Regions from separate parts of the Pseudoalteromonas sp. CR1 genome, predicted to be linked through region 2. Evidence: predicted binding sites of a transcription regulator. Region 2 holds the regulator's gene; the other holds the start of a gene.
What was found. Region 2 encodes FliA, which starts transcription of late flagellar genes. Its sites were predicted from a motif close to CTAAAGNTNNNNNNNNNNNNGCCGATA; they were not measured.

Region 1 (16,785 bases), on a different contig from region 2:
AACTAATATAGTACGAGGTGCTATTAAAAATGTCATAGGCGATACAAACGTACTTGAAACACAAGCAGTAATGGCAGGAGAGGACTTTGGCCTTTATGGCCGTACTGACGAGAACATCCCTATAACATTATTTTGGCTAGGCGGCGTTAATCAACAGCAATACGAAAAAGCAATAAAAAACAACGAAACACTTCCATCATTGCACTCAAGTAAATTTGCACCTGATTATAAAGTGGCGCTTCCTACTGGAATTAAAGCCATGAGTAACGCTGCGGTTGCGTTATTTAATAAAAGTGAATGACTTATAAACCAACAAGCCCTGCGGTTAATTTGTTACAGGGCTTTTTTTGTAGCCTGATTTTTTAAAAGGTGCTTTTTTAGCGCGCTTTGCAAAGCGCTTTTTGGCAGGCGTTTTAGGCAGCTTGGCAAATACCCGGCTGTCACAGTTAGCGGCCTGATCCACAAAATTAGTAAGATCAGCAAGTAGAGGTTGTAAAAACTGCTGATAACTCAAGGATTGTTGTGCAATATCACCTAGGCTTGACTCCCATTTTGCCGTTAAGTCAGGACTTGCTAAACCTTCAGGCAAAACACTAATTAATGCAAGACCTGTCTCTGTAGCTTTAATTGTTTTGCCTTCACGCTTTAAAAAGCGCCGTTTAAATAACAACTCTATAATGCCTGCTCGAGTAGCTTCAGTACCTAAACCATCGGTCTCTTTTAATATTTTTTTGATATGTGGATCTTTTACATAACGGCTAATCCCCGTCATCGCAGCCAACAATGTTGCATCAGTAAAATGAGCTGGGGGCGAAGTGTGCTTTTCTATTACACTTCCTTGAGTACATTTCAGGTTCATCCCTTTTTCAAGATAAGGCAACGTTGCCTCTTCTTTTAATTCTGATTTACCCATTAACACTTTAAAACCTAAGCTGACTTCTTGTTTAGCGTTGGCTTTAAATAAACCACCAGCAATTGTTACCTCTGCTTTAGTTTCGTTATAAACATAATCTGGGTAAAACTGTATTAAATAATGCCTACATATTAACTGGTATACTTTCGCTTCATCATTTGCCAAGTATGCGCTTTTTAAAAGTTTAGCCGTCGGTACTATAGCGTGGTGAGCAGCCACTTTAGAATCATTAAAACATTTACTCTTATGCTTTACGTTTGCTCCATCGACTAATTCTACTGGCTGTCCTTTGTTCTGTGCTATCGCTTTAAAGATAGCGGCGGCATCTTGGTGATGATCTTTTGGTAAATACCGATTGTCTGAACGAGGATAAGTAATTAATTTGTGACGTTCATATAATCCTTGGCAAATATCAAGCACTTGCTGGGCAGGCATGCAAAATGCTTTAGCTGCATCTATTTGTAGTGCGGATAGGTTATAAGGCAAAGGTGCACTTTGTTTTTTTTGTTTTTGTTCAAGCGCTGTTACCTCTCCTTTTTGATTAGTTATACGCGAAGCCACATTTTCGGCTAATGCTTTATTTAGCACTCGCCCTTCTTTATCTTGATAAGGTTCGCAAGCTTTACTCGGTACCCACTTGGCTGTAAATAGCTGCTGTTCAGGAGTAACTAAACTAGCTAATACCTCATAAAATGGTTTTGATACAAAATTAACTATTTCGTTATCGCGGTTAACCACTAACCCTAGAATGGGAGTTTGTACGCGACCAACTGATAGCACATTGCCAAACCCTGCTTTTTGCCCAGCTAACGTATAAGCCCGAGTGAGGTTCATCCCAAATAGCCAATCAGCACGGGAACGAGCAAGTGCTGAGACACTCAGTGGAATAAATTCCCGATTAGAGCGCATACTATTAAGCGCTTTTTTTACTGCCGCTAAGTTTAAATCACTTATAAGTAGACGCTGAATACTTTGCTTTTTAGTTTTACTTATTTTGGCTTGTTCTATCACTTCATCTACAAGTAACTGCCCTTCACGATCGGGGTCACCGGCATGTATAAGTGTTGTAGCCTGTTTAATTAACTTTTTTAAAACGCTAAGCTGCTTGCGAGTTTTTGTTTTAGCCTTTAACTGCCATTGTTCCGGTATTATCGGGAGGTGTTCTAATTGCCATTTTTTATAGCGCTCATCGTAATCATCAGGCTCAGCTTGTTCTAACAAATGACCAATACACCATGAAACACAATCACCATTAGCGACCTCAATGTAACCATCGTGTTTTTTGTGTGGTTTTGGAAGTGCATCAGCGATTGCACGCCCAAGTGAAGGTTTTTCTGCAATGTAGAGTTTCATACACTCGCCTACAACTGGTTATATAAACAGTAGTCTAGCATAGCAATTTCAAAGAGGGAGAGTTTTTAATGAATTGTCTGCATTAATGAGTATCAAGTGGTAGTGACTCGTAAAGCTTATAAGCTGGGCTGCTAATTAAGCCCAGCTTTATAATTAAAAGAGTTATCTTACATCAATAGGATCAGATTCTTTTGCCTTGCCTTGTAATATGGATATTTCAACTCGGCGATTACGGCGTCTGTCTTCATTGGTATCGTTAGGAACTAGCGGCCTTGTTTCCGCACGGCCAACGACCATCATTCGTGTTTTATCAAATCCTTGAACTGTTTGTAATTCGCTGGCAACGGCCACTGCGCGCTTAGACGACAAATCCCAGTTATTAACGTATAACTCATTCGATACTTGGAAATCATCTGTATGCCCTGAAACAGTAATTTCCCCTGGCACGTCTTTTAAAAGCACACCAATATCCTGAATAATGGGTTTAAACTTAGGCTGTAAAAAAGCACTGCCCGAAGGAAACGAACCATTCTCACGAATACGAATAATAATCTGCTGGCCCAAAGACTCAAGCTCTATTGCACCATCTATTATTTGCTTCTCTAACTGCTGCGCTATTTTTTTAACGAGTTCATTTGTTTGTTCTTGATCTGCTGCAGATGTTGCTTGTTCAGATGATTGTTCTTGCGATGTGCTTCGAGACTCACCACCGCGCTTATCACCCCGCTGCTCTTGTCTACCGCCAGCAGAACTTTCATCGCCGGCCTGAAACTCTAGCATTTGCTGGGTCATTTCAACGGTTTGCTGCTGAATGGTTTCTATTGGTGTAGGTTCTGGTTTACCTGGGGTGAATTCCATGGCGATAACTGATGTCCCTTTTGGGATATCTTTAACTTCAATTTTATTTTGTACACCAAAAGCAAACTTCATAGAGCCTGCTATTTGTTTAAATTTAAGTACATCCATTTCTGAGAATGCCAATAATAGTACAAAAAAGCACATCAACAACGACATTAAATCAGCAAATGTTCCCATCCACGCAGGTAAACCTGGGGGGGGGCATTTGCACTCTTCATCAGACATGGCTACTCCTCGGTATCAACTTTACGTTTAGACTCAGCTAAGTAATTTTTCAAAATACCTTCTATCACTTTCGGATTTTGACCATCTTGAATCCCTAAAATAGCATCAAGAATTAAACGCTGATTCATTGCCTCTTCGTCTTTACGCAGCTCGAGTTTTACCTGAATTGGAATTGCTACAACGTTTGCTAAAAATGCACCATACAGAGTGGTCAATAGTGCCACGGCCATTGCAGGCCCGATAGCTTTAGGGTCGTCCATGTTTGATAACATGGCAACTAAGCCTATTAATGTACCAATCATCCCCATTGCAGGAGCTATATCGGCAAGTGCTTTAAATAAGCCAGCACCGAGCTCATGACGGGTGGTGGTTAGGGAAATATCTTTTTGAAGTGTGGCGCGCACAACGTCAGCGTCATGCCCATCAACAAGCATGTCAACGCCTTTACGCATAAATGGGTTTGGAATTTCAGCTTCTTCAAGTGCTAAAAACCCCCCTTTACGAGCGGAATCTGCAAGCTCTACTGCTTTTTCAATTAACTCTTCAGGCGATTCAATTTTAAACATGAATGCCTTACCAACCACTTTACCTATCCCTAAAAATTGAGACATAGTGAAGTTTGATAAGACAATAAATAGCGAGCCACCAAATACAATTACACTTGAAGGTGCATCGGCAAACATGCCCATTTCACCGCTACTACTCATAAACATAGACATGACGATTAAGCCAATTGCGCCTAGGATCCCTATTATGGTTGCTAAATCCACATTTCCTCCAGAGATTTCATGTTTAAATGCCTTATCATAAACTTTTTATTATTAACTGCTTATCGGCAACATACTGAATTGCTTAAGTCGTTTTTGTAAATAAACATATAAAGTTATATTTATTATTTTATATCAAGTTAGGCACACAGCCTAATTATCGAGTTTTCCTAATAAATAACACAAACTAACACGCGATTAATCGTCCTAAATGTAAAAAACTCATATCATCCTTTGACCTAGTTTAGCATTCCCCCTAAAATTGGCTCCTAAATTTATTATGTAAGCTGAAATAAAGATGGCGACTAAAAAACCTGAAAACTTAAGTTTCGAAAAAGCACTAGAAGAATTATCAACAATTGTTAGTGAAATGGAACAAGGTGATTTATCGCTTGAACAATCATTGAAGCAGTTCGAGCGTGGTATCGCGCTCGCTGGAGCGTCATCTGAAAAACTACAGCAAGCAGAACAAAAAGTATCTATTTTAATGGGCAATAGCGAAAAGTCAGCACTTACAAACTTTAATAACGATATGGAATAGTTGTGAGCATAAAAGACTATATTGAACGTGCTCAGATAGATGTAGCCACTACACTCAACCGCTACTTTGAACAGCCGCTCGATAGCGATAAAACCATAAAAGAAGCCACTCATTACAGTTTATTTAATGGTGGTAAAAGGCTACGCCCTTTTTTGGTTTACGCTGTTGGTGAAATGCTCGGTGCTAAAAAAAGTGACTTAGACATTTTAGCTGCAGCCATAGAATGCATTCACAGTTACTCCTTAGTACATGACGATCTGCCCGCTATGGATGATGATGATTTACGCCGCGGCTACCCTACTTGTCATATTGTGTATGGCGAAGCACAAGCTATTTTAGCCGGTGATGCATTGCAAACTCTCGCCTTTGAACTTATAGCCACACACAACTTTAATTGCTCATCGCAATCGCAAGTAAAAATGATTGCTGCTCTTGCACATGCATCAGGTATTGAAGGTATGGTTGCGGGACAAGGCTTAGACATTGCCGCAACTGACACAGTTGTTTCGGTACAAGAACTTGAACGCATCCACAAGTTAAAAACCGGTGCACTAATTAACTGTGCTATAACACTAGGTGCGCTGTGCAGTGAAAACGCAGATGAACAAACTTTAGATAACTTGAGTATTTTTGGGTATGCTATAGGGCTGGCATTTCAAGTACACGACGATATTTTAGACGTGGAAGGTGACACCAATATATTAGGTAAACCACAAGGCTCAGATATAGAAGCGAATAAAGCGACATACCCAGCGTTATTAGGTATGCTAGGCGCTAAAGAAAAGGCGCAAAATTTAATAACACAAGCCCACGAAGCGTTAGCACTTATTGATGCAGATACAACGCTTCTTGCGTCGCTAGCAAATTACCTTATTGAACGTGACCATTAGTCGCAGCTTAAGCGTATTGCAAATAGCACTGACATTATTACTTAACATTCGTTATTCATTCCTAGTTGAAAACGAATGTGCTCGAAGGATATAAAAAAGCCATGACACTTGATAGTAGCAAGTATCCATTACTTAACTTGGTTGACAAACCAGTTCAATTACGAGACTTAGCGCAGAATAAACTTCCCGAGTTTAGCAATGAACTACGTGAGTATTTACTTAACTCTGTATCGCAAAGTAGCGGTCATTTAGCGTCTGGTTTAGGCACGGTTGAGCTTACAGTTGCACTTCATTACGTGTATAACACACCAGAAGATCGTGTAGTATGGGATGTTGGGCATCAAGCCTATCCGCATAAAATCTTAACGGGTCGGCGTGATTTAATGCACACCATTCGTCAAAAAAATGGCCTTCACCCATTCCCGTTTAGAGATGAAAGTGACTACGACACATTTAGCGTTGGTCATTCAAGCACTTCAATTTCTGCAGCATTAGGCATGTCAATTGCGGCGCAAAAAGAAGGCGCTGGCCGCAAAACTGTCGCTGTTATTGGTGATGGCGCTATTACTGCGGGCATGGCGTTTGAAGCAATGAATCACTTAGGTGATGTAAAATCAGACATGCTTATTATTTTAAATGATAATGAAATGTCGATTTCTGAAAACGTTGGCGCATTAACCAATCATTTTGCACGTATTTTATCTGGTAGCTTTTACACCAATATTCGCGAAGGGAGTAAAAAACTACTGTCTGGCGTACCGCCTGTTAAAGAGCTTGCCAGCAGAATGGAAGAGCACCTTAAAGGCATGGTTATACCAGGTACGTTTTTTGAAGAACTTGGCTTAAATTATATTGGCCCAATTGATGGGCACGATGTAAACATGCTGGTTGATACATTACGTAATATGCGTAATTTAAAAGGCCCACAACTTCTTCATATAAAAACGCAAAAAGGTAAAGGTTACAAGCCAGCTGAAGCAGATCCAATTGGCTATCACGGCGTACCTAAATTTGACCCCAGCACATCAAGTCTACCAAAATCAAAACCAGGCGCGCCTACTTTTTCAAAAGTATTTGGCGACTGGTTATGCGACATGGCAGAGCAAGACGACAAATTAATGGCTATTACACCGGCTATGCGTGAAGGTTCGGGCATGGTGCGCTTTTCAAAAGAGCATGCTGATAAGTATTTTGACGTAGCAATTGCTGAACAACATGCCGTCACCCTAGCTGCGGGGTTTGCTTGTGAAGGCTTAAAGCCTGTTGTTGCTATATATTCCAGCTTTTTACAACGCGCGTACGATCAATTAATTCACGATGTTGCATTGCAAAACTTACCCGTATTATTTGCCATAGACCGAGCAGGTATTGTGGGTGCCGATGGCGAAACACATCAAGGCGCATACGACCTAAGTTTTATGCGTTGTATTCCTAATATGGTTATTATGGCACCTAGCGATACTAACGAATGCCGCCAAATGTTATACACCGGTTACAAAGCTAATTGTCCGGTTGCTGTTCGTTACCCTCGCGGAAGTGCAGGTACGGCAGAGATTCAAAGCGATATGCAACTTTTCGAAATTGGTAAAGCAAATACAGTAAAACAAGGTTCAAAAATTGCCATTTTGTCATTTGGAACATTACTTGAAAATGCACAACTTGCTGCAACTGAACTTAATGCAACACTTGTTAATATGCGCTTTATAAAGCCGCTTGATACTTCACTGCTAAACGACATTATTAAAAATCACGATACCATAGTTACTCTTGAAGATAATGCCATTGCCGGAGGCGCAGGCTCTGCGGTTAACGAATACTTAGCTAGCCAACAGGCCAATGTTAAAATACTTAACTTAGGTATTCCTGATGAGTTTATTAAGCACGGCACGCAAGACGAAATGCACGATGAAATGGGCTTAGGCCAGCAAGGTATTTTAAGTTCAATTAGGTCATTTACCGCTTAGTTAATTATTCTAATTGTTTAAAGAAAGGAGCCTATTGGCTCCTTTTTCGTTTTTATTATTATTTTTTGCATCCAATTTAACTTTTTAACCGTTATTGCAGTGAGGTTAACATGTAAATAATCAGTGCTGCTTAGTATACGCTTTACGAGCAAGCCTTTATTTACCTAAATTTGATGGAATATTTAAAAGGTAAAAATGATGAATAACGTTAATTTAACAACTTACTCTGCACAAAAAAACATATTGAAACAAAAACTTAGTTTTTCAGCTTTAACACTTGCAGTATTAATCGGCATTACAGGTTGTAGCTCAGACGATGGTAAAAACGGCGTAGATGGTATTGCAGGCACTGATGGACAAAATGGTTCCGACGGTAAAAATGGCAACCCAGGTTTTGCAGCTGCAACATTTATTTTGGCTAACAATGGAGAAACCAACGCGGGTACCATTGACTTAATTAACCAAAGTGCTTCTAAATTAAAAACCTTTAATACAACAGCTAACGAAGGCGTCGCTTTTGATAGCCTAGGTAACTTATTACAAGCAAGCGACAATGAAAATGGCAGTATTAAAACTATCTGTCAGCTTGCTAACCGTGCTGACGGCGCCAGCTATGCTGCAAATACAGATCGCGAAATAACAGGTGCTAACACAACGCTAGTAAACCCTAAGGGAATTGCTACAGCACAAAAGAGTGGTCTTATTTTTATTGCTGACTTTGGCGCAATGCAGGTAACGACTTTTGGTGCTACAGCAGCCGGCAATGCAGCTCCTTTAGGTATAACCATTACAGAGGCTGCACCATGGGATGTTGATTATGATGAAACTAATGACCGCCTTTATGTAGCACTTACAAATGGTGATGTAGCCGTTTACGATAATTTTGTTAATAGTGAATTTGCCGCAATGCCAAGCCGCACAATTACCCCTGCCAATAATGATGGTACGCAAATATCTGTAAATATCCACGGTATTGTTTATGACCCAAGTACTAATAAACTTGTTTTGTCTGATGTAGGTAGTGCCTCAGATGCAACCGATGGATCGTTATTTGTAATCAATAATGCATCAACCGCAGAGGGTTTAGTAAGCGTTGCACGAAGTATTGCCGGCCCAGCAACAATGCTTGGTAACCCCGTTGATATTAGCCTTGAAGGTAGTGATTTGCGTGTAGCCGAAAAATCAAATGACGCTGTTCTTGTCTTTAGCAATATATTTTCAGGTGAAAGCGGCGATATTACTCCTGATTTAGTCACCTCAACGATTAAACCTGAGTCAATTACTAAACTGGGCATGCCAAATGAGAGGGCTGACATTTCAGATAGTGATACTGCTAATATGGGGCTTTTAGGGGTCGCTGTAAGCAGTAACCCAGGTACTGCAGGTGAAACAACTGGGCAAATTAGTCGATTAAGTTCACAACTTAATACTGAAATTGGCAATTATAACGCGAGTCAAACTATAGAAAGCACGACCTTCGACAAAGCGGGAAACAGTTATACAACGTTCGATAACAGTGCAACTTCTATTGGTGGTATTGTTATTTCAAATAAAGTAGCAATAAACCGAGATGGACAAACGTATAATACAAGCCAAGATAGTATTATTACTGGAGCGAACACAGGCCTTATATCTCCTAAAGGTCTTGATGTTGCTTCTGATAGCGGTATGATTTTAGTTGCAGAAAATAATGCAGATACGCCGAGCATTTCAATATTTTCAACGTGTACTACAGGGGATGCGTCCCCTTTGATGACACTTACTTTTGCAAACGGCGCTCGCCCTTGGGATGTTGATTACGATGCAAGCACTGACCGTGCTTTTGTAGCACTAACAAATGGAACCGTTGCTGTATTCGACGAAGTCAAAAGCAAGCTAATGGCTGGTAATACTAATATTGCCGTTGAAGATAGGCTTATAACACCTGCAAATGCTGGAGCCGCAATAGAAGCGCCAAGCAATATACATGGCATCGACTACGACTCGCTAAGCGGCTCGTTAATTCTCTCTGATGTTGGTAGCGCAGCAATTGCCGATGATGGCAAAATATACGTGTTGAATAACGTAGCAATGGCGTCGGGTTTGGTAAACATAAGCACCACTATTAGCGGTCCAAATACCCTACTGGGCAACCCTGTCGATATTATGTATACCGGGACAGATTTATACGTAGCTGAAAAATCAAATAATGTGGTTATGCGTTTTAACAATATTTTAAGCAGTGCCGGAGGCGACGTTAGCGCCGATGCAAGCACTGCATTTACAGCACCTGAGTCAGTGGCAATATTACCAGCTTGGCTTAATCAATAGAGTTAACCTCACCATACCTGATCAACAATGTTGGTCAGGTATTATCGCATCCACACTTTTATATCGGCTAAACCATTTCGCTGTAGCATACTCAGCTGCTGCTCTACATTAGAGTTTTGCTCAAATTCAAATGCATCTAGCTGCTCGTCAAAAGTAATATGGGCTACGCCATCACCACCGCGCTTTTTAACTTGATGAAGTGAAATATCAGCTAAATTAATAGAGGTTTCCCAACCAATTACCTGGCCACCGAGTAATGGTAATGGATAGAAAGACCACCCAATTGAGGCTGTTATATTTGTCATATTACCGTTAGGTAGTTGGAATGAATACTCTGCAATCGCTTTACAAAGTTCTGACGCGTAACTGTCTATTTTATTGCATTTAAAGTCACGTAATAGTAGTAAAAATTCATCACCACTCCAACGCGCTACATAATCAGAGCCTTGGGTACGCGAGTTTAGTAGAGCTGCCATTTGCTGCAAGCAGCTATCACCTGCAATTGGACCAAAGGCATCATTTATACGGCTAAAGTTATCAAAATTTATTATTACAAGCACCAGTGATTTACCCTGCGCCTGCAATGATTGCGAATTACGTTGAAAGTGTTCAATGTCTTTTGGTAGCTGATCAAACAAAAAGCGACGGCTACGCAAGCCTGTTAGCTCATCTGAGTGACTAACGAGCTTAAGCTGTGAATTAACTTGCCCTAATTTATCATTTGCTTGGCGCAGCTCTAAAGTCCGCTCTGTAATTAAACCTTCAAGCACTTTTTGTTTTCTGCGCTCTTGCGCCTTAAGCACCCAAAATACTAAATAAAGGAGTAAAATAAAGCCACTTGTGATCAGCAACCTAAAATAAATTGTTTCATCAAAACGCTCAGGCACAATAAAGCCATACTCTACATTTTGTGCCTTTGACCAATCTTCCCCTTGGCGTTTTGCTTCTAACTGAAACAGAAATGCCCCTGCAGGTAAGTTAGTATAAATAGCCTCACGACGAGTATTTGCATATCGCCAATCACTATCTAAGCCACTTAGTTTATATCTAAACTCAATACTATTTGGCGCGTAGTAATCGATAGCCGTATAAGTAAGCGTTATATCTCGTTCGTCGGTTTCAAGAGTTGGCTTATTACCCAACGCTGCTGTTGTGAGGCTTCGCTCAGGTGTGTTAATTGTTTCAATGGTCGGCTTTAACGACAGTACACCAAACAACTCTACGTTTTTAGGTATTTCTACAACACCCTGCAAGCTTGGATACCACATTGAGTTACCCATACTGACTACCGCATCATGACCCAATCCACTACAACATTGGTTTGCTTTGCCATCAAGCTGTCGGTCGAATGACGAAATCACCTCTTCTACTTTTAAGCTTTGAATATCTGTTTTAAACTGCCCTGCTGGCATTCTGTAAACCCCTTTCATGGTGCTTACCCAAACATTATTTAATTTTTCGTCGTATTCTAAGCTAAATATAGAACCATACGGCAAGCCATTTGCCGCATCAAGCTGTCGCCATTGACCCTGCGCGCTGCGGTAAAACAATCCATCATTAAGTGAACCAATTAAAATACCCACGCCATCAATATGCAAAACACTGGTGATATATGCACTTTCAAGCGAAGTTTGATCCCCTACTTTTTCAATACCACGGTCAGTAAAATAATAAGCGCCTTTACTCGTCCCAATAACACCAAAGTTTTCTTTGTCCAACACGTAAGTTATAAATTTACTGCCTAAAAACGCGTTGTAAGCAAAAGGAGTTAAACCTGCAAAATTAAGCCTATATAAACCTCGGCCTGTGCCTATCCAAAACCCGCCTTTACTTGAACGACTAATTGCAAACACAGGGTTATCACGCAGTGCACGCCCGGGTACAGTAAACAGTGTGTCGTTCTCGTAAACGAATAAACCTCGCCCTGTGGCAATGTATAAGCGGTCGCCATCAAACTGCAAATCATGTACTGAAGCACGGCCATATTGGCTGCTTGGAATTAAATTAATATAACTTTTATTTAAATCAAAATAACCAACACCACTTTTATTGGCCACCCATAACTTGCCATCGGGCGCTTGGCTAAGCGCCATAACAGCTTCGGTCATTTTTGAAACCGCCGCGTGTCTTTCGACCCGCCCTTCGTGAGCAAGCCATAGGCCTTCACTAAAACTGGCTAACCAAATATTATTTTTATCATCTCTAAAAATATCAGCAAACCAAATACTTTGATCTAACTGGCTAGGCTCTACCCATTGCCATTGACTCGCTTTATCTCTAAACAATAAACGCCCGTATGTAGAAATCCATAAGCCGCCATCGCTGTCACTCATAAATTTGTATACTGCAGAATTGTTCGCATTAGGTAATGGGAAAGGCCTTAGCTCATCGTCTAAATCTAAAAAATAAGCGCCAAGCTCTGATGCTAAATATAAATTACCATTTAAAAAAGCAAGATCATGAACAATAGTTTGAGCTAAACGCTCGGGCAAAGAAATTTTTGCAGTCAGCTCTAAACGCAGCTTAGCAAAATCAGAGGAGTTTTTAGTTAAGCGTAATAAGTGACGATCATTAACAAGCCAAATGCCTTCCGGCGAAAGTGCCATTTGGCTCACTGAGCCCACTATTTGAGTTATAACGGTTGCATTTGCTGTAGACAAAGTCCCACTGTATTGACCACGTAAATTAACTTGGCCACGGTCAACATAATATAACCCATTGGCGGCAATCCACGTGCCCCCTTTAGAATCTTCTAAAATATCTCTAACAGGGCCTTTAATATTAAATGCTTGTGCTGAAAAAGTAGCTGGGTTTATTACAACTAACCCACTTTTGGTACCCACCCACAGCAATCCGTTCGAATCGATTAAAAGCTTATTAATGCCATTACTCGGTAAAAAAGAACTATTTTGGGTGTTGTAGTTTGTGAACGTATTACCATCGAAGCGGCTTAACCCAAACTGCGTTCCAAGCCATATGTAGCCTTGCTGATCTTGCACTACGCTTTTTAGCGATTGCGATGGCAAACCATCTTTAATATTCCATTGTTTAACGACATAGTCCGTAATCGAAGCCCCACTTGGCATTGCGCACAACATAAGTACACACACCAGTAAAAATCGCATCATACGCTGCCACCTAGTTAAACTAATTAAATATAAACATTAAAACGGTAGTAAACCTGCTTTTATTAATGCTTGCAAACAAATCAATGAAAAAATACCCGCTAGCACGTCATCTGCCATAATACCAAAACCACCATGCACGCGCTTATCAAGCATTCGAATAGGGCCCGGTTTTGCTATATCAAAAAAGCGGAATAGTAAAAAGCCAACTAATAAAGTTTGCCAATTCAATGCTGCACCTATCATGGTGATGTAGTAGCCAGCGACTTCATCCCATACAATAGCGGGATGATCATGCACACCCAAATCGTCGGCTGTTTTACCACATGCCCATATACCAAACACACTGATCACAACAGCAAACACTATTTGCAACCATATTGGATAATGCATAGTTATAAATATAAATGGCAACGCAGCAAACGTACCAAATGTGCCTGGTGCTTTAGGGGCAAGACCAGTACCAAACCCTAATCCAAAAAACTGGTGCGGGCGTTTTAAATTAAATAATCGGTTTTTATTCAAACCTGCTCCTTTGTAAAATGTTCAAAGCCATGCTGCTCAAAGCTAAACATTTCACCATTGTGTAAAAGCTCAATCTTACCGTCTCCACTTTTTATTTGCCCAATGCAAGTAATATCAACACCATACTGGTTTAACTTTAAATCAAGCATACCTTTGTTGTTATCTGGAACAGTAAAAATTAATTCGTAGTCATCGCCGTAACCCAAAATAAACGGTAACTGCTTATTAAAATCAAGGCTTGCTTTCATTGCCTCTGAGGTAGGGATACTTTCAATATTTATTTCTGCATTAACTTGCGACATTTCAAGAATATGTGTTAAATCAGCAAGTAAGCCATCTGATACATCAATCGCTGATGTTGCTAGTCCTCTAAGCACTTGCCCAGCAGCCACTCGCGGGGTTGGGTAATCAAAACGCTTATTCAGGTACTCTAAATGTGTTGGGGTTATATTAAAGTCTTGCTTACGGGATTCAATAGCAAGCCCAGCATCCCCTAAAGGACCTGTAACATAGATCCAATCACCTACCTTTGCACCACTTCTTCGTAACGCCTTACCTTCAGGCACGGTACCTTTTGCACAAATAGTAATGGTAAGTGGTCCCTGCGTGGTATCACCCCCAATAATTTGTACATTAAAGTATTCTGCAATTTCATGCATGCCTTCAGTAAACTCTGCAATCCACTGTGAATCTATAGTTGGTAATGTTAATGCAACAGATACCCACGTAGGCTCTGCCCCCATTGCGGCTAAATCACTGAGGTTTACAGCGAGTGCCCTATGCCCTAAAGCGCGAGGAGAAATATCTTCAAAAAAGTGCACGCCCTCTACTAACGTATCAGTTGTGACTGCAAGTTGGCAGTTTTGTGGAACAGTGACAAGCGCGCAATCATCACCTATGCCTAGGTTAACATCACGACGAGAAATACCGCGACCTTTAAAGTAGCGGTTAATTAATTCAAATTCCTTCATACACAAAAAAGCCGACCTATGCCGGCTCTCCTTTTAACGGTTATATAAAGTAATCTTCTGATTATTTAACCAGAGAAAGTACTACTACTTGCGTAAATGCTTTACCGCTTTATCAAGTACACCGTTTACAAATTTATGGCTGTCTTCTGCGCCAAATATTTTGGCCAGCTCAATACCTTCGTTGATAGCAACTTTATAAGGTACATCTTCACGAAACTTAAGTTCGTAGCTGCTTAAACGTAAAATTGCTCGCTCAACCATATCTAAGTCATCAAACGGACGTGTTAAATGAGGTGATACCGCTTCATCAAGTTGCTTATAATTAACAGCCACACCTGAGGCTAAATCTTTAAAGTATTCAACATCAATTTTGGTAACGTCGTTCTCGATCAACATTTGTTGTTCGATATCGGCAATTGCATTGCCGCTTAATTGCCAAGAATAAACGGCTTGAAGTGCTAAGATACGTGCTTTACGTCTTGCTGCTGGTTTCACAAAAATTCCTTAAACTTAAATTTTATCTAACACATTAACCATTTCAAGCGCACCTAAAGCAGCTTCGCCGCCTTTATTACCCATTTTGGTGCCTGCACGCTCAATAGCTTGCTCGATGCTTTCAGTAGTTAATACGCCAAATGCAACCGGTATATCATACTCTAGTGATACTTGCGCAAGACCTTTGTTTGATTCGCCAGCAACTAGGTCAAAGTGTGGTGTACCACCTCTGATCACTACGCCTAAAGCGATGATTGCATCATACTCTTTTTTTGCCGCAACGCGTTTTGCCGCTAAAGGTAATTCAACTGCACCCGGTACATAAATAACAGTAATATCGTCATCAGATACACCACCAGTACGTTTTAGCTCATCAACAGCGCCTTCAAGCAGGCTACTACCAATAAAGTCATTAAAACGAGAGATGACAATGGCAAATTTTTTGCCCGGAGCGTACTTATTACCTTCAATAATTTTCATTCGATAACCCTAAAAATAAGTTCAAGCGGTTGCGATTGCGCAAAAATTGCTGCGCATCATACCATAATAATAATGAAATAGCCTAGTTTAAGCGTTTGCCTATTGTGGCTCAATGTAATCAACAACTTCTAAGTGAAACCCCGAAAGTGCATGGTATTTTTTTGGCCTGCTCATTAAGCGCATTTGCTCTATACCTAAGTCTGCAAGAATTTGTGAGCCTACACCAACGGTACGAGATGTTCCTTGAAATTTACGCGGTGTAACATTTTCACCCGCGTCTGCAGCTGCAAATGCTTTTACTGTTGCTTCAAGCTCTTCAGTACTTTCCTGCTTACCCAAAATAACGAGCACACCCTCGTTTTTAGCAATGTATGCCATTGCATCAGATAAGCCCCAGCTTCTATCCGCACTTCGATCAGAAAGTAAGATATCGTTAAACGTACTTTGCAAATGCACACGTACCAACGTTGGTTCTTGCGCTTTAATTTCACCTTTGAGTAGTACGTAATGTAACTGACCGTCGATCGTATCTTTATAAGTTACTAAATCAAACTCACCATGCTCTGTCGGTAACTTACACTTAGCTACTTTTTCAATTGTGGTTTCGTTTAAATTACGGTATTCAATTAAATCAGCAATAGTGCCTATTTTTATATCGTGCTCTTTGGCAAAAATTTCTAAATCAGGGCGACGCGCCATAGTGCCATCTGCATTTAAAATTTCAACAATAACAGAAGACGCTTCAAGGCCCGCTAATCGCGCTAAATCACACCCTGCTTCTGTATGACCTGCGCGTGTTAACACCCCGCCTGGCTGCGCCATAATTGGGAAAATATGACCCGGCTGTACTATATCGCCAGGGACAGCACCTTTAGCAATTGCAGCTTGTACTGTGCGTGCCCTATCTGCTGCAGATATACCTGTAGTTACGCCTTTTGACGCTTCTATCGACATTGTAAAGTTAGTTGAAAACGCAGCACCGTTATTTTTAACCATTAGAGGCAAATCAAGTTGTTCACAACGCTCTTGTGTCATCGTTAAACAAATTAAACCGCGGCCATGAGTGGCCATAAAATTAATTGCCTCTGCACTGATATGCTCGGCAGCAATAATTAAATCACCTTCATTCTCTCTGTCTTCGTCGTCCATTAAAATGACCATTTTACCGGCTTTAATGTCGTCTATAATTTCTTGTGCGCTGTGTAAATTCATAAATTCGCTCGTGTAAGTTGTCAGTTTCGTTATTTAATAAAGCCCGCTTTTGCGAGTAAGCTCATTGATATGTCTGCGCCGGTTGGCTGCTCAGCGCCTTTAATAAGACGCTCTAAATAACGTGCAATTTGATCGACCTCTAAATTAACTTGGGTG
Region 2 (16,785 bases):
GGTAAGGGTTTATACAATATTATGGGCAGAATGCTTAGCCTTAATCGAAATGAAACCTACGACACTACTAAAATGTTTGCGGTTTGGTCTAGTGTGGCTGATGCGCTTATTTTTCCTATGGCTATGTTTGTATTCATTATTTTATTTGCAGGCATTATAGGCAATACTTTATTGGGTGGCTTTAATTTTAGTTGGCAAGCAGCCGCTCCTAAAGCAAGCAAAATGTCTCCGTTTAAAGGCTTTAAACGTATGTTTGGTCCGCAAGCAGCGGTAGAGCTTACTAAAGCTATTTTAAAGTTCTTAGTCGTTGCAAGCTTTGCTTTTTTTCTAATTAATACTTTTTTCGACGAAATTTTACACTTGAGCATTGAGTCTGCACCTAATAATATTATTCACGCGCTCGAAATACTTTCGTGGATGTTTTTGGCACTATCGTGCACGTTGGTAATTATTGCTGCAATTGATGCGCCGTATCAAAGTCATACTCACCATAAGCAGTTAAAAATGACACTGCAAGAGGTAAAAGACGAGTACAAAAACTCTGAAGGTGATCCTCAAATAAAAGCGCGTATTAGGCAAACTCAAAGGCAAATGTCTCAAAAAAGAATGATGCAAGACGTGCCTGATGCCGATGTTGTGGTTACTAACCCAACGCATTATTCTGTCGCGCTTAAATACGACACCGAGCGAGCAGGTGCTCCTATAGTGCTTGCAAAAGGCGTAGATGAACTTGCTATGCAAATACGAAAGGTGGCAAATGGTAACGATGTACCAATTGTTGAGTCGCCCATGCTTACGAGAGCGCTTTATCATACCGCAGAAGTGGGTGAACAAATTCCTGACCAACTCTTTACTGCCGTTGCACAGGTGTTAGCTTATGTTTTTCAGTTAAAACGCTTCAATAAAGGTCGCGGAAAACGCCCGACAAAGCTCAATAAAAAGCTCCCCATCCCAGATGCTTACAGGTATTAATATTACTCCTTTATTAACTTGGAATAGTTATTGCTAATTCTACGTAGTGTCAATTTTTTGAAATTGTAGAATTATGAGTTTTAAAGCGGTATTACAACAACTTAACGCAGATAAAAAAGAATATGCAAAAGGCGTAGGTACACCTTTGCTTGTGCTTGCAGCTTTGGGAATGGTCATTTTACCGTTACCGCCATTTTTACTTGATATCCTTTTTTCATTCAATATTGCTTTGGCGTTGGTGGTACTACTCGTAACGGTTTACACCATGAAACCGGTTGAGTTTGGTATGTTTCCGGCCGTGTTACTTATCGCCACAATTATGCGTTTAGCACTTAACGTAGCAAGTACACGTGTTGTACTACTTGAAGGACATAATGGTGGAGATGCCGCGGGGAAAGTGATAGAAGCCTTTGGGTCTGTTGTTATTGGCGGTAACTATGCTGTTGGCCTAGTGGTATTTTTAATTCTTATCATTATTAACTTTGTTGTAATTACCAAAGGTGCAGGGCGTATTTCTGAAGTATCAGCACGTTTTACACTTGATGCAATGCCAGGTAAACAAATGGCAATTGACGCCGATTTAAACGCAGGATTCATTAGTGCAGAGCAAGCGCGTGATCGTCGCGAAGAGGTTACTCGCGAAGCTGACTTCTATGGTTCAATGGATGGTGCAAGTAAGTTTGTAAAAGGTGATGCTATTGCTGGTATTGTCATTTTAATTATCAACATTGTTGGTGGTTTATTTGTTGGCATGATCCAGCACGATTTAAGTTTTGGCCAAGCTATGGAAGTTTACACACTGCTTACGATTGGTGATGGCCTAGTAGCTCAGCTTCCCTCACTGTTACTATCGATTGGTACAGCGATTGTAGTAACACGTCAAAACGAGTCACTCAATATGGGCGACCAGTTTAAGAAACAACTTGGCAATGAGAAGTCATTATTTATAGCTTCTGGCATCTTAATTACCATGGGCTTAGTGCCGGGCATGCCTCATTTAGCATTTTTAAGCCTAGGCGCATTATTAGGTTATTTAGCTTATTACACTCAACAAAGTAAACTAAAAGTGGCTGCAGCAGAGGCTGAAGCTGCTGCAAATGGAAGTGCTGGTACGGGCGTTGCCAATAAACAAGAACAAAAAGAACTGGGGTGGGATGATGTTCAGCAAGTCGATGTAATAGGATTAGAGGTAGGCTACAGGTTAATTCCTTTGGTTGATCAATCTCAAGGCGGGGAACTACTAAATCGCATTAAGGGAGTACGTAAAAAGCTTTCTCAAGAGCTGGGCTTTTTAGTCCCACCAGTACACATTCGCGATAACTTAGAGCTTGACCCTAATGCATACAGAATTACGCTTATGGGGGTATCTACAGGTGAAGGTGAACTCAAGCATGGTGATGAACTGGCGATAAACCCTGGTCAAGTGTTTGGGCCAATTAAAGGGGTTGAAACTAAAGACCCTGCTTTTGGACTTGATGCGGTATGGATAAAACCAGATCAAAAAGACGAAGCACAATCGCTTGGTTATACCGTGGTAGATTCAGCCACAGTTGTGGCTACACATATTAGCCAGTTACTCACAAACAGTGCAGCACTGCTGTTAGGCCACGAGGAAGTACAGAACTTATTAGACATGTTAGGTAAAAGTCACCCTCGCTTAGTTGAAGGTTTAGTTCCTGACGTATTACCGTTAACTGTGATTGTAAAAGTACTACAAAACTTACTTAATGAAGGGGTTGCAATTCGCGACATGCGTTCAATTGTACAAACGCTTGTTGAGTATGGCCCGCGTAGTCAAGACCCCGATGTCTTAACGGCTGCAGTGCGTATTTCATTACGCCGATTAATAGTTCAAGATGCTGTAGGTATGTCGTCAGAAATCCCTGTCATAACCTTGGCGCCTGAGTTGGAACAGATGTTGCATCAGTCACTACAAAATGCAGGCGACGAAGGTGCCGGTATAGAACCAGGACTTGCAGAGCGACTTCAAGTGTCACTAAACGAAGCGCATCAAAACCAAGAAATGTCCGGTGAACCTTCAATATTGCTAACGTCGGGAATGTTACGCACTGTGTTATCTCGTTTTGTTAAGTACACCATCCCGGGTTTAAGGGTGATGTCTTATCAAGAGGTACCAGATGAAAGACAGATCAAGATAGTCAGCTCTGTAGGCCAACAATAAGATTTTAAAGGGGTTGAATCATGAAAATAAAACGTTTTTTTGCTAAAGATATGCGCACAGTACTTAAAGAAGTTAAAGACGAATTGGGTGTTGATGCGGTTATTATGTCGAATAAAAAGCTAGCTAACGGTGTCGAAATTGTAGCAGCAGTTGATTATGACAAAGCAGCCCCTAAAAAAAAGCAACCGCAAAGTGCGCCAGCACAAAGTTTTGCAAAGTCACAGCCAGTGCATAATTTTGTAAAACCAGAGCCACTTCGCGCTAAGCCAGAGCCACAAGCGAAAGTAGCTGATAGTCTTCAAGCATTATTAGAGCGTCAAGCTCCTCGTCCTCGCTCTGCAGAACTGGCTTCTATGTTTTCGCAATCAGGTATTGATACTACAGACAACTACCAAGAGCCAGTGCAAGAACAGCGTCCTCGACCTATATTTACCAATGAACGTCAAGCTTCAGCTCGTCCGCAAACACAAGCAGACAGCCTTGGGTTTGATGACCTAGAAAGTGATTTTGATGACCTTGATACCCCAGTGACAAACCGTCAAGAAACTAAACACAATGAAAGTGAGCAAATTTCGTCAATGCGTGATGAAATGAATGCCATTCGTCAGTTGTTAGAGCATCAAGTATCAGGGCTTATGCAACAAGACATGGCAAGACGCGACCCTACTCGTGCATGCATGATTGATCGTTTAGTTGGTATGGGTATAGATAAAGATGTTGCAGAGCAAATGGCGTGCTTTGTACCTGACGATGTGTCTCGTCAGCAAGGTTGGAAAGCACTTTTAACAATGGTTGAAGATCAGATGCAGACAACCAATAACGAAATTTTACGTCAAGGCGGCGTATACGCTTTGGTTGGCCCAACTGGGGTTGGTAAAACAACCACAGTTGCTAAATTAGCTGCACTTGGTGCACAAAAGTACGGTGCAGACAAAGTCGCTTTAATCACAACCGACACATACAGAATTGGTGCTTATGAGCAACTTGCTACGTATGGTCGAATTATAGGCTGTGGCGTTAAGCAAGTTAAAGATGCTAATGAATTAGCTGAAGTTTTATATCATTTACGAAATAAACGACTAGTATTAATTGATACTGCGGGTATGAGCCAACGCGACTTACGTTTAACTGAGCAGCTTAATACTCTTATGCGTAACCAGCGCGTTGATATTCGTAGTTATTTAGTGCTCAGTGCAACATCGCAAATACACGTGTTGCAAGAAACCGTTAGACACTTTAAGAAAGTGCAGTTAAGTGGTTGTATATTCACCAAATTAGACGAATCTTTAAGTTTAGGTGAGATTATTAGTATTGCGATTCAAAATCGCCTTCCAATAGGGTATCTTACTAACGGTCAACGAGTACCAGAAGATATTCGAGTTGCAAATGCTGAAAAACTAGTTAAAAAGGCTGAGCAACTCTATTTAAAAAGAGCAAAAGCACAACATTCAAGGCACCAAGCAGTGGCGCCAAGCACAGTAGGGATGTATGATTAACACAGTATTAGATCAAGCAAGTGGCCTGCGCAAAATGAGTCAAAACAATAACAACGGCGTAAAAGTTATCGCTGTCACTGGCGGTAAAGGTGGAGTAGGAAAAACAAATGTTTCTCTTAATACTGCAATTGCATTAGGCCAGCAAGGTAACAGAGTATTGGTTCTTGATGCCGATTTAGGCTTAGCAAACTGTGACGTTATGCTAGGGCTGCGTGTTGAACGTAACTTATCACATGTTTTATCTGGTGAATGCGAACTTGATGAAATTCTAGTTGAAGGCCCCGCAGGTATTAAAATTGTACCCGCGACGTCGGGTTCTCAAAGTATGGTTGAATTGTCGCCTTCAGAGCATGCGGGACTCATCAGAGCTTTTAGCGAATTAAATACAGAATTTGATATTTTAATTGTAGATACTGCAGCAGGTATTTCTGACATGGTGCTGAGTTTTTCCCGCGCAGCACAAGATGTCATGGTTGTTGTATGCGACGAGCCCACATCAATAACAGATGCCTACGCGCTGATAAAAGTATTGAGCCGTGAGCATGGTGTATATAAATTTAAAATTGTTGCAAATATGGTCCGCAGCATGCGTGAAGGGCAAGAGCTATTTGCTAAACTTTCCAAAGTAACCGATCGTTTTTTAGATGTATCAATGGACTTGGTTGCAACGGTTCCCTACGACGAAAATATGCGTAAGGCAACACGCCGTCAAAAAGTTATTGTAGAACTTTTTCCAAATTCGCCTGCGGCACTGGCGTTTCAAGCGCTAGCAACAAAAGCAGTTAAATGGCCAATACCTAACCAACCATCGGGTCATCTGGAGTTTTTCATAGAGAAACTAGTAAACGGCTAATTATGACAACATTGGTGAATAAAGTTATGGGATATCAATCAGCACAAAATTTAAATGTGATTGTTGAAAAACATGCATCACTCGTCAAAAAAGTGGCATGTCACCTTATAGCGCGTTTACCTGCCAGCGTTCAGCTGGACGATTTAATACAATCAGGCATGATTGGCCTGATTGAAGCATCTAAGAGCTTTGATGCAACCAAAGGCGCCAGCTTTGAAACTTTTGCAGGGATTCGTATTCGTGGCGCAATGCTTGACGAAATGCGACGCGGCGATTGGGCACCCCGTTCGGTGCATCGCAAAAGCCGTTTGGTGGCTGAAACAATTGCTTTTTTAGAAAAAAGCTTAAGCCGTGAGCCTACAGATATAGAAGTTGCTGAAAAACTTGAAATTTCGTTAAATGAGTACCATCATATCTTAAACGATGTAAATGCAAGTAAAGTACTAGGTATAGAAGACCTTGGTGTCGACGAGGATGTCATCAGTCCAGTTGATCAAGATTTAGCGCTAGACAAACCGTTTAATAACGTTAAAAATGAGCGGTTTAATGAGTCTTTATTAGGTGCGATAAAATCTTTGCCAGAGCGAGATGCAATGGTGCTGTCTTTGTACTATAACGATGAAATGAATTTAAAAGAAATAGGGCATATACTCGATGTAAGCGAATCGCGTGTAAGTCAAATACATGGTCAGGCGATGATTAAGCTCAAAGCTAAAATCAATGACTGGATAAATTAGTAGTAAGTAAACAAGGTTAAGACCTCACTGGGGGATGTTTTGGATAAAAACATGAAAATTCTGGTTGTTGACGATTTTTCAACAATGAGACGTATTATTAAAAATCTGTTGCGTGACTTAGGTTTCACTAATGTTCAAGAAGCAGACGATGGGTCAACCGCTTTGCCAATGCTACAAAATCAAGTATTTGATTTTGTTGTTACCGATTGGAATATGCCAGGAATGCAGGGTATAGACCTACTAAGAGCAATACGTGCGGATGATAAGCTTAAACACATTCCGGTATTGATGGTAACGGCTGAAGCTAAAAAAGAACAAATTATAGCGGCAGCACAGGCAGGTGTTAATGGTTATATTGTTAAGCCATTTACTGCTGGAACACTCAAAACTAAATTAGAAAAAGTATTTGAACGTTTAGGCTAATGATAGGGGGAGAGGCTTATGTCAGCACTTGCTGCGCCTCAAATAACTTTAGAACAAGCTCGTCAGCTCGTTGTTTATCTAGAAAACGGTGAGCAAGACAAAGCCAATCAGTTAATTTTAGATACTGCTTCTAAGGAGCAATCTGAAATATTTGCTGAAGTTGGAAAGTTAACCCGTCAATTGCATGAAGCTTTAAAAAGCTTCGAGCTAGACACTCGCTTAACTGACTTAACTACCGATGCGATTCCAGATGCAAAAAAACGGCTTAATTATGTTATAGAAATGACAGAAAATGCCGCAAATAAAACAATGGATGCTGTTGAGGCTAGCCTACCAATTGCTCAGCAGTTGGCGGATGAGATATCTCATATCAAACCGACATGGGATCGCCTAATGAATCGAGAGATTGAGTTAGGAGAGTTTAAATCGTTATGCCACAGCATTGATAAGTTTATGAACAAATCTCATCATAAAACCGATGAGCTGCAAAGTTTGATGACAAATGTACTTATGGCGCAAGACTATCAAGATTTAACCGGGCAAGTTATTCGCCGGGTTATTGAGCTTGTTAGAGAAGTCGAAGAAAGTTTGATCCATCTTTTGACTGCCTTTGCTGATCAAAACGACGGTAAAGCCGAAAAAATAGAACAACAAAAAACAAATGAACCATTAGACGAACAAACTTTAGCAGGTCCAGAAGGCCCTATTATTGATAAAGAATCACGTAATGATGTTGTATCTGATCAAGATGAAGTCGATGATCTTTTATCAAGTTTGGGCTTCTAAGAGGAGAGTAACTGCATGTTTGAAGTCGATGAAGATATTTTACAAGACTTTCTTGTAGAGGCAGGAGAAATCCTAGAGCTTTTATCTGAACAGTTAGTTGAGCTGGAAAACAATCCAGAAGACACCGAATTACTCAATGCCATATTTAGAGGGTTTCACACTGTAAAAGGTGGTGCTGGGTTTTTAGCCATGACGGAGTTAGTTGACGCATGTCATGGTGCAGAAAATGTATTCGATTTACTCAGACAGGGTGTACGAACAGTTAACTCTGAGTTAATGGATGTGATTTTGCAGGCACTCGACACTATTAACGAGATGTTTGCTACCATTCAAAACCGCGATAAACCTGAGCCTGCCGATCCCGAACTACTTGAAGTTCTTCACAAACTGGGCTTGCCTCCAACAGAGGAAGAGCTTGCTGGTGAATCTCCATTTGACACGGCAGATGAGCCTCAACATGAAGCTTTAGAAACGCCTGCGGCAGAAGAAACTTCATCAGCAGATGAAGAAGACCCATTTGCCTTTGATGAGTTATTTAGCGGCGGTTCAGCTGCGCAAAGCGATGAAGAAACTCAGATAGATGAAATAACAGAAGATGAATTCGAAAACCTACTCGACGAGCTACACGGGAAAGGTCAAAGCCCAATAGCTGAAAGTTCGCCAAGTAGCAGTGATGTCAGTGGAGACATTACAGATGATGAGTTTGATAATCTACTTGATGAACTCCATGGCGTTGGAAGTTTTGGCGCTGTTGCCGCTAGTGAGCCTGCAAAAGAGCAACCAGCAAGTAATAATCCAGTAGAAAATACTGCAACGGCATCAACAAATACATCGGCAAGTAATACTAGCGATGATGAAATTAGTGATGATGAATTTGAGGCTTTACTAGATGAACTTCATGGCACCGGCGCCCCTAAATCAATAGAGAGTCCTGCAGCTTCAGAGTCTAAGCCAGCGCCAAAACCCGCGGCTAAGGTAAGTGAGCCTGTTAAAAAGCCTGAACCTGTAAAAGCTGCTGCGCCAAAACCAGTGCAAAAGCCTGCAGAAAAACCGGTAGCAAAAGCAGCGCCTGCTCCAGCGCCTGCAGCTGTGAAAAAACCAGCTCCTCCTCAAGCAGAAACAACAGTCCGAGTTGACACAAAACGCCTAGACCAAATAATGAATATGGTGGGTGAGCTTGTACTTGTTCGTAACAGGTTGGTAAGTTTAGCAACAAACTCAGAAAGTGAAGCAATGGGTAAAGCCATTTCTAACTTAGATGTTGTGACGGCTGATATCCAAGGCGCAGTAATGCAAACGCGAATGCAGCCAATTAAAAAGGTATTTGGCCGCTTCCCTCGCGTTGTTCGTGACTTAGCACGAAGCTTAAATAAAGATATTAGTTTACAGCTTGTTGGTGAAGAAACTGATTTAGATAAAAACTTGGTTGAGGCACTTGCAGATCCACTTGTTCACTTAGTTAGAAACTCAGTTGACCACGGAATAGAGATGCCAGCAGCTCGTGAAGCAGCTGGCAAACCTAGAACGGGTAATGTCACGCTTTCAGCTTCGCAAGAAGGCGACCATATCTTGTTAACTATCAAAGATGATGGTGCGGGTATGGATGCTGAGAAGCTCAAAAAAATTGCAATCAGTAAAGGCGTTTTAGATCACGATCAAGCGAGCCGTTTATCAGATACCGAAGCGTACAATTTAATATTTGCACCAGGATTTTCTACTAAGGAAGAGATCTCTGATATTTCAGGGCGTGGTGTGGGTATGGATGTTGTAAAAACTAAAATCACTCAACTTAATGGCTCAGTGAGTATTCAGTCAGAGCTAGGTGTTGGTACAATTTTAGAAATTAAAGTACCGCTAACACTTGCCATATTACCTACCTTAATGGTTGTAGTTGGTGAACAAACATTTGCACTACCATTGGCTGGTGTTAGTGAAATATTTCACTTAGATTTAACCAAAACAAATGTAGTTGATGGTCAACTAACGATCATTGTACGTAAAAAAGCAATACCGCTGTTTTATCTTGAGCATTGGTTAGTTAAAGGAGCAGATCGTACTCAGCGCAAAGCTCAAGGCCATGTTGTTATTGTTCAAATAGGTACTCAGCAGGTTGGTTTTGTCGTTGACTCCTTAATAGGGCAAGAAGAAGTTGTAATAAAGCCCCTTGATGCACTTCTTCAAGGCACTCCTGGTATGGCAGGTGCAACTATTACGTCAGATGGTGGAATTGCACTTATTTTAGATGTTCCCAATATGTTAAAACACTACGCAGGCTAAATCATAAAGCAGGCACACAATTAAGTGTGCCTGCATAGAAATTTAATAAGAGAGTTAAATGGCCGTAAAAGTTTTAGTTGTTGACGATTCAAGCTTTTTTCGTCGCAGAGTAAGCGAAATTCTTGAGCAAGACAGCGACATACAAGTAATTGGATTTGCCATAAATGGCAGAGAAGCTGTTGAAAAAACGGCCCAACTGCGTCCTGATATGATCACAATGGATGTAGAAATGCCAGTGCTTGATGGTATTAGCGCGGTTAAAGAAATAATGGCCAGCAATCCTACACCAATTTTAATGTTTTCTTCTTTGACCCGTGCTGGCGCAACAGCCACACTCGATGCTCTTGATGCGGGGGCGATGGACTTTCTGCCTAAAAAGTTTGAAGACATAGCACGTAATAATGAAGATGCCATAAAGCTTCTCCAAGCTAAAGTTAAAGAAATTGGCAATAGACGCATTCCCAGAACTTTTAAGCCAGTGTCGTATTCTAAACCCGCAACGCGTGCGGTACCTCAAAGAAGTAGCACATCTTCCATCAGGCAACCGGACAGAAGTTTTCAGCGTTCAACCCCTGAACCATCATTAACCAAAACACAGAGCTCCCTTCCTTCTCGTGCCAGTGGAAAGCAATATAGATTAGTCGCAATTGGTACGTCTACAGGTGGCCCAGTTGCTTTACAAAATGTGCTTACGCAATTACCAGCTAATTTCCCGCATCCTATTTTACTCATTCAGCATATGCCCGCTGCTTTTACACCGGCATTTGCAGCTCGCTTAAATGGTTTGTGCAAAATAAAAGTAAAAGAAGCGCAACAAGGTGACCGGTTAGACCCAGGTACCGCTTATTTGGCGCCTGGCGGTCAACAAATGATGGTTGAAGGACGAGGTGGTTCAAAAACATTGCGTGTTTTTGAAGATAATAGCGAGCGAATTACTTATAAGCCTAGCGTCGATGTAACGTTTGCAAGTGTAGCTAAGGCTTTTCAAGGCGATGTATTAGCAATTATTTTAACTGGCATGGGCGCCGATGGTCGAGATGGTGCGAGAATGTTAAAACAAACAGGGGCTACTATTTGGGCACAAGACGAAAAAAGCTGTGTTGTTTATGGTATGCCACAAGCTGTTGCTAATGCGGGACTTTCAAGTGAGAGTTTAGCGCTGGATGATATTGCAACGCGGATAAAAAGTGAAACCGGTTGTGGATAAGCTCTCCGTACTTGGGTTAATAGTTGCACTAAGTGCTATAGCAATTGGCTATCATCTAGAAGGTGGTGTGATTGCAGCGCTTTTTAATGGTCCGGCACTCATTATTGTACTAGGTGGTACTTTAGGTGCTGTCATGCTTCAAACATCTGCCAGTACTTTTAAAAAAATGCTTAGAATGAGTCACTGGGTATTTGTTACGCCAAGCTATGATATTGATGATGCGATTGAACAGGTTAAACGTTGGTCGCATAAAGCGAGACAAGAGGGCTATTTAGCACTAGAAGATGAGGCATTAACGCATTCAGATGTTTATGCCGCAAAGGGGCTCAGCCTATTAGTTGATGGTGGTTCAGAACAAAAACTCAGAGATACACTTGAGATAGACTTATTGTTAGAACGTGAACGCTTACTTGAAGCGGCTCGGGTTTACGAAGCAATGGGCGGCTATAGTCCTACCATAGGTATTTTAGGGGCCGTGCTTGGACTTATTCAAGCAATGTCTTTTATTACTGACCCCCAATTACTAGGTGCTGGAGTTGCTACTGCTTTTATTGCGACGATATACGGCGTGGGGTTGGCTAATTTATTATTTTTACCCATGGCAAATAAGCTTAAGCAACGTGTAGAAGAAAAGATGCTTTACCACGAAATGCTTGCTGAAGGTATCATTGCAATTAGCGATGGCCAAAGCCCTATGAATATAGAGTTAAAGCTTGAAGCTTACCGTGTTGAGCGGCCAAACCTAGTGGACGCATAAAATGATGCGTCGACGTTTGGGTCGCTCGGCCCAAAAAAGTCAGCACACAGAACGCTGGTTGGTGTCGTATGCTGACTACATGACCATCATGTTTGCTTTTTTTGTTGTAATGTATGCTATTGCAATAAACAAAGAGGAAAACTTTCAAATTCTATCGGATTCTTTAGAGCAAGTGTTTGATAAATCAGCACGTGTTTATTCTCAGCAAGGGACGGGGGTAGAGGGTACCGGAATACTCACCGATAGAGTCACGCCTGAGAAAGAATTACTCTATGGTGAAAGTATAAACAAAGAAGAGCAAGGCCCCGAGTTACTCGATGGCCAAAGTGATACGAGCAATATCCAGCAAAAATATTTAGGAAAACCGCTCGATAGTTTATTAACAAAGCTTCAATCTGCGCTTATTGACGAGATTCGTGATGGTGAGGCTAACCTAGAATTACATCAAGATTGGCTGATTATCGAGCTAAGTTCAGGTATGTTGTTTTCTAGCGGTAGTGCTGTTGCACATTCTCGAGCAAAACAAGTCGTTAAAATTGTTAAAGATATTATTGAACCGGTAGATAACTATATACGGGTTCGCGGTTATACAGATGATGAAACTATTCGAAATGAAATATTTCGCTCTAATTGGGAATTATCTGTAGCTCGGGCGACTTCTGTTTTAGTTGAGCTTGAATCATTAGGAATAAATTCAGCCAGAATGGCCATTGAAGGGTATGGACAATATTCACCTTTTGCTGAAAATAATACAGAAGAGGGGCGCGCTGAAAATCGCAAAGTGGTTATAGCTTTATCTAAATATGGATTGCCTAATGAAGTAAATACACTGGCTGAAGAACAAGCAGCTGAGATTAAAGAGCCAGAGCCAGAAGTAGAGTTGCCGTCAGACGATGACACAATAAAAATTATTCGTTTACCACATGGTGGCATACGTATTACTACACGTAATGAAAAGTAACTGGGATGTAATGTGAAGATTTGGACTGTAGCAAACCAAAAAGGGGGGGTTGGTAAAACAACTACTGCGGTCAGTCTTGCTGGGATTTTAGCACTACAAGGTAAGCGAGTTTTACTCATTGATACTGACCCGCATGCTTCTTTGACCTATTATTTTGGTATTGATTCAGAAGATTTAGAAGTCAGTGTTTACGATATTTTTGCTCGTGGAACCAGTATGCAGAGCGAAGAAATACTTCAAGCATTGTGTCCTTCTACACTTGAAAACTTGGATATTTTGCCGGCTACTATGGCTATTGCTACGCTTGATAGGAGTATGGGCAATAAAACAGGCATGGGGTTAATATTGAAAAAGTCGCTTGCAAAAATAAGCGAACATTACGACTATGCTATTTTAGATTGTCCACCTGTTTTGGGTGTATTGATGGTTAACGCATTAGCTGCCAGTGAGCGAATTTTAGTGCCTGTACAAACAGAGTTTCTTGCACTTAAAGGCCTTGATAGGATGATGCGCACAATGGAATTAATGCAGAGCTCACAGGCGAAAAGTTATGAATATACTATAATACCTACAATGTACGATAAACGTACAAAGGCATCGCTTGAGGCTTATAAAACTTTACAAGAAACGTACGGTGATAAAGTTTGGCCTGGTGTTATTCCCGTTGATACAAAATTAAGAGACGCAAGTTTGGCTCAAAAGGTACCAATAGAGTTTTGCCCTCGTTCTCGTGGTGTATTTGCTTATAAAGCATTATTAGAATATTTAATTGAACAAGGTTAATGAATGAGTAAGCAACTATTTGCTAATGAAAAAGTAATGACTCAGTATTTAGGTGCCTTGCTTTGTGAAGAGGAGCTTGCGAGTGATCTAGAGCCCGTAGCAAAGCTTTTAGAAAATATACCGGATGATTCACATGATGTAACTGCGGACCCTAGACTTAAAAAACCGGATGTTGAAGTAAAAACAGAATTAAGCACTCAATTACCAGTAGTAAAAAATAAGCAAGACGTTACAGAGACAAAAACGGTTGGTGAAGAAAATATAGATTCGCCAAAAGAGGTAACAAGTACAAGTGTTGATTTAGCCGAAGAGGCAAAGCCAAAGCTCTCAAATAACAGTGAATCAGATTACTTTGATGGCGAATTTCAAGCATTATTTTTCGAAGTTGCAGGGCTTACGTTGGCTGTGCCACTCAAAGCTTTAGGCGGTATACACCAATTAGGTGAAGTAAATCACCTGTTTGGTAAGCCAAAATGGTTTAAAGGCGTTATGCTAAACCGAGATGAAAAATTAAATGTTGTTGATACTGCGCGATGGGTAATGCCAGAAAAATACGACGAAAAACTTGAAGCTTCATTAGACTATCAATATTTAATCACCTTGGGTGATAGCCAGTGGGGATTATTAGCAGAAAAGTTAATAAATAACATTACATTGACAAAAGAAGATGTAAAATGGCGTACCGATCAGAGTAAGCGCCCATGGCTTGCTGGGGTTATTAAAGAAAAAATGTGTGCTTTAATTGATGTAGATAATTTAAATACATTATTAGAAGAAGGCTTAGATAGCCGTCAGTAGTAATGACCATTATGGGGTAACAGCATGAACCAAGAGAAATTACTGTCAGCAAATAAAAATGCGGATAATAATGATGAAATATTACAATGGGTTACATTCAAGTTAGAAGAGGAAACCTACGGTGTAAACGTAATGCAGGTGCAAGAAATACTGCGTTACACTGAAATTGCTCCTGTACCCGGTGCACCTTCTTATGTAATAGGCATTATTAACTTGCGTGGTAACGTGGTAACCGTTATTGATACACGCGCTCGATTTGGTTTGTCGGCAGCCGATGCTACTGATAACTCGCGTATTTTAATTATTGAAGCAGAAGAGCAGGTTATTGGTATTTTAGCCGATAGCGTATCTGAAGTTGTTTATCTGCGTAGCTCTGAGATTGACAGTGCACCAAATGTAGGTACGGAAGAAAGTGCTAAATTTATACAAGGTGTGTGTAATCGAGATAACGAGCTTCTTATATTGGTTGATCTAAATAAATTACTTAGTGATGATGAATGGGATGAGTTAAGCGATTTATAAGCTTTACCAGATAAACTATGCTGTTACTTAGTATTGCTATAAGCGCGTTAGCGATAGGATTAATATCGTTAACGTTTATTATGGCACTTAAAAATAAACACACCAGTGATGCAGGTGATTTGCATCAAAAGCTCAAAGAGTGTGCAGAGCAGATTCATATTCTAAGAAGCGAAGCTGCAGAGCTAAGAACAGGTTTACTTAGTATAGGTAAGCGAGTTCTTGAGGTTGAGCAACAAAACCAAGATTTAATACAGCAGCAGTCAGCTCAAAAGTACGATGATCCTGATGCTAAAATTTATTCTCGTGCTGTAAAAATGGTTGAATTGGGAGCTGACTTAGACGAGGTGATACGCGAGTGCGAGTTACCCAGAGCGGAAGCTGAGTTACTGTTTTCATTACACAAAAAAAAAGGCGCTTAGCGCCTTTTTTGCACACATAACACAACACTTTAATATTAAAAGCTATACTTTACTCCAAACATAGCAACCACAGGATCAAGTTCTACAGTTGATGTTAATGCCTTTGAACCATTAGCATATACTGTTGCATCTGTATCGATATCCATCATAGAAACCATAGCGTGTAGTCCCCAATTATCATCAATTTTGTAATTAGCGCCTACTTGTACTAACAAGCCAAAAGAATCATCAAGCTCAACTTCTACATCGTCCGTACCAAGTGTTGCTTTAAGTGCTTGTGAAGGTTGTTCGTCGAAAAAGGTTGTATAGTTTACGCCAACACCTATGAATGGTCTAAGCTGATAGCTTGTATCTAAAAAGTGGTATTGTGCTACCAGTGAAGGTGGAAGATGTTTAATATTGGCAATTTTATTACCAGCTAAGCCACCTGTTCCATTCACATCGTGAGAAAACGGTGTTGCAGCAATCAATTCTAATACCCATGTATCATTAAAAGCATAATCTAAGGTAATACCCAATTGGGTATTTGAATCACCTTTTAGGCCCAATGAAGGAGCTTCGTTAATTGCTGATCCGCTATTGTCTGGGTTTACATTAATAGCACCTACATTAACGCTGAAGTCTGCGTTTGCAGCCGGAGAAAGTGCTAATAAAGAGGTGAATATTGCAATGCTAATTTTAGTTTTCATGTTGTTCTCCAAGAACTACTTTTTGATTGGCGCTATTATTGCGTTTAACAAATATGAAAAACCTGTGCTAGATCAAAGTTTCAGAAATGATTGAACATTGAAAAGTGTTTTATTGATTTAGATTAATTTTAACGCTGTTTTGTAACTGCAATGATTGACAATTTTTGTAATTAATAATCATCAGAATGTATAAATGCTGACATCTCTTAGTCATACTCTCACTATTTAATAATGCCTTACTTAGTAATAAAGGTGTTAAAAATGTCTTTAGTGGTTTCACAACAAGCAGTCATATCTCATAGGTTAAACGCCGAATTAATAAAACAACTACAAACGCTTATCCAATTTAAATCAGTGACGCCAAATCAAGCCGGCGCAATAGATTGGTTAGTTGAGCAGTTATGCGAGCTAGGTTTTGTTTGTGAGAAGTTTACGAGTAATGGTGTCACTAACTTAATTGCGCGTGTTAAATTTAAAGAAGGACCTTGTATCGCTTTTTCAGGGCACATTGATGTGGTGCCCGCAGACAATGATGATTGGCTAAGCCCTCCGTTTGATGGAAAAATAATTAATGGTGTAATTTACGGAAGAGGTGCTGCTGATATGAAAGGAGGCGTGGCAGCAATGCTAGGTGCCACAAAAAAATTAATAAATAACACATCGTCAAAAGCGGGGACTTTTTATTGGCTCATTACCTCTGATGAAGAGGGGGAAGCTGAGTTTGGTTCTGCGCAAATAGCTAATAAGCTTTCTTCAAATGGGATTGTTTTAGATGGGTGTATTGTAGGCGAGCCTACAAGTTCCACACATGTTGGTGATACAATTAAAAATGGCCGTCGTGGTGCGCTTTCGGCTCGTATTTTGGTAAAGGGCAAAGCAGGGCATGTAGCTTATCCTCAAAATACCATTAATGCCGCACATAT

Region 1: pomA (flagellar motor protein PomA) is a predicted target of FliA. The motif match lies at 4,180-4,206, and genes of this name have one in related genera.

The regions. Positions count from the first base shown of each region.
Region 1 covers NZ_JAHXRM010000019.1:2,402-19,186, forward strand. Annotated here, with positions in the region: gene KZZ04_RS15330 (M20 family metallopeptidase) at 1-301, shown strand, start outside; gene KZZ04_RS15335 (DNA topoisomerase III) at 326-2,266, opposite strand; gene KZZ04_RS15340 (flagellar motor protein MotB) at 2,429-3,349, opposite strand; gene pomA (flagellar motor protein PomA) at 3,352-4,119, opposite strand; gene KZZ04_RS15350 (exodeoxyribonuclease VII small subunit) at 4,415-4,657, shown strand; gene ispA ((2E,6E)-farnesyl diphosphate synthase) at 4,660-5,547, shown strand; gene dxs (1-deoxy-D-xylulose-5-phosphate synthase) at 5,649-7,511, shown strand; gene KZZ04_RS15365 (hypothetical protein) at 7,710-9,821, shown strand; gene KZZ04_RS15370 (ligand-binding sensor domain-containing diguanylate cyclase) at 9,863-12,949, opposite strand; gene KZZ04_RS15375 (phosphatidylglycerophosphatase A) at 12,986-13,471, opposite strand; gene thiL (thiamine-phosphate kinase) at 13,468-14,442, opposite strand; gene nusB (transcription antitermination factor NusB) at 14,527-14,937, opposite strand; gene ribE (6,7-dimethyl-8-ribityllumazine synthase) at 14,953-15,417, opposite strand; gene ribBA (bifunctional 3,4-dihydroxy-2-butanone-4-phosphate synthase/GTP cyclohydrolase II) at 15,517-16,629, opposite strand; gene KZZ04_RS15400 (riboflavin synthase) at 16,659-16,785, opposite strand, start outside.
Region 2 covers NZ_JAHXRM010000001.1:452,566-469,350, forward strand. Annotated here, with positions in the region: gene flhB (flagellar biosynthesis protein FlhB) at 1-972, shown strand, start outside; gene flhA (flagellar biosynthesis protein FlhA) at 1,046-3,154, shown strand; gene flhF (flagellar biosynthesis protein FlhF) at 3,175-4,650, shown strand; gene KZZ04_RS02140 (MinD/ParA family protein) at 4,643-5,503, shown strand; gene KZZ04_RS02145 (RNA polymerase sigma factor FliA) at 5,530-6,240, shown strand; gene cheY (chemotaxis response regulator CheY) at 6,280-6,663, shown strand; gene KZZ04_RS02155 (protein phosphatase CheZ) at 6,682-7,449, shown strand; gene KZZ04_RS02160 (chemotaxis protein CheA) at 7,465-9,726, shown strand; gene KZZ04_RS02165 (chemotaxis response regulator protein-glutamate methylesterase) at 9,785-10,933, shown strand; gene KZZ04_RS02170 (flagellar motor protein) at 10,926-11,690, shown strand; gene KZZ04_RS02175 (flagellar motor protein MotB) at 11,692-12,651, shown strand; gene KZZ04_RS02180 (ParA family protein) at 12,664-13,434, shown strand; gene KZZ04_RS02185 (chemotaxis protein CheW) at 13,438-14,232, shown strand; gene KZZ04_RS02190 (chemotaxis protein CheW) at 14,257-14,754, shown strand; gene KZZ04_RS02195 (DUF2802 domain-containing protein) at 14,772-15,173, shown strand; gene KZZ04_RS02200 (OmpW family protein) at 15,209-15,862, opposite strand; gene dapE (succinyl-diaminopimelate desuccinylase) at 16,124-16,785, shown strand, end outside.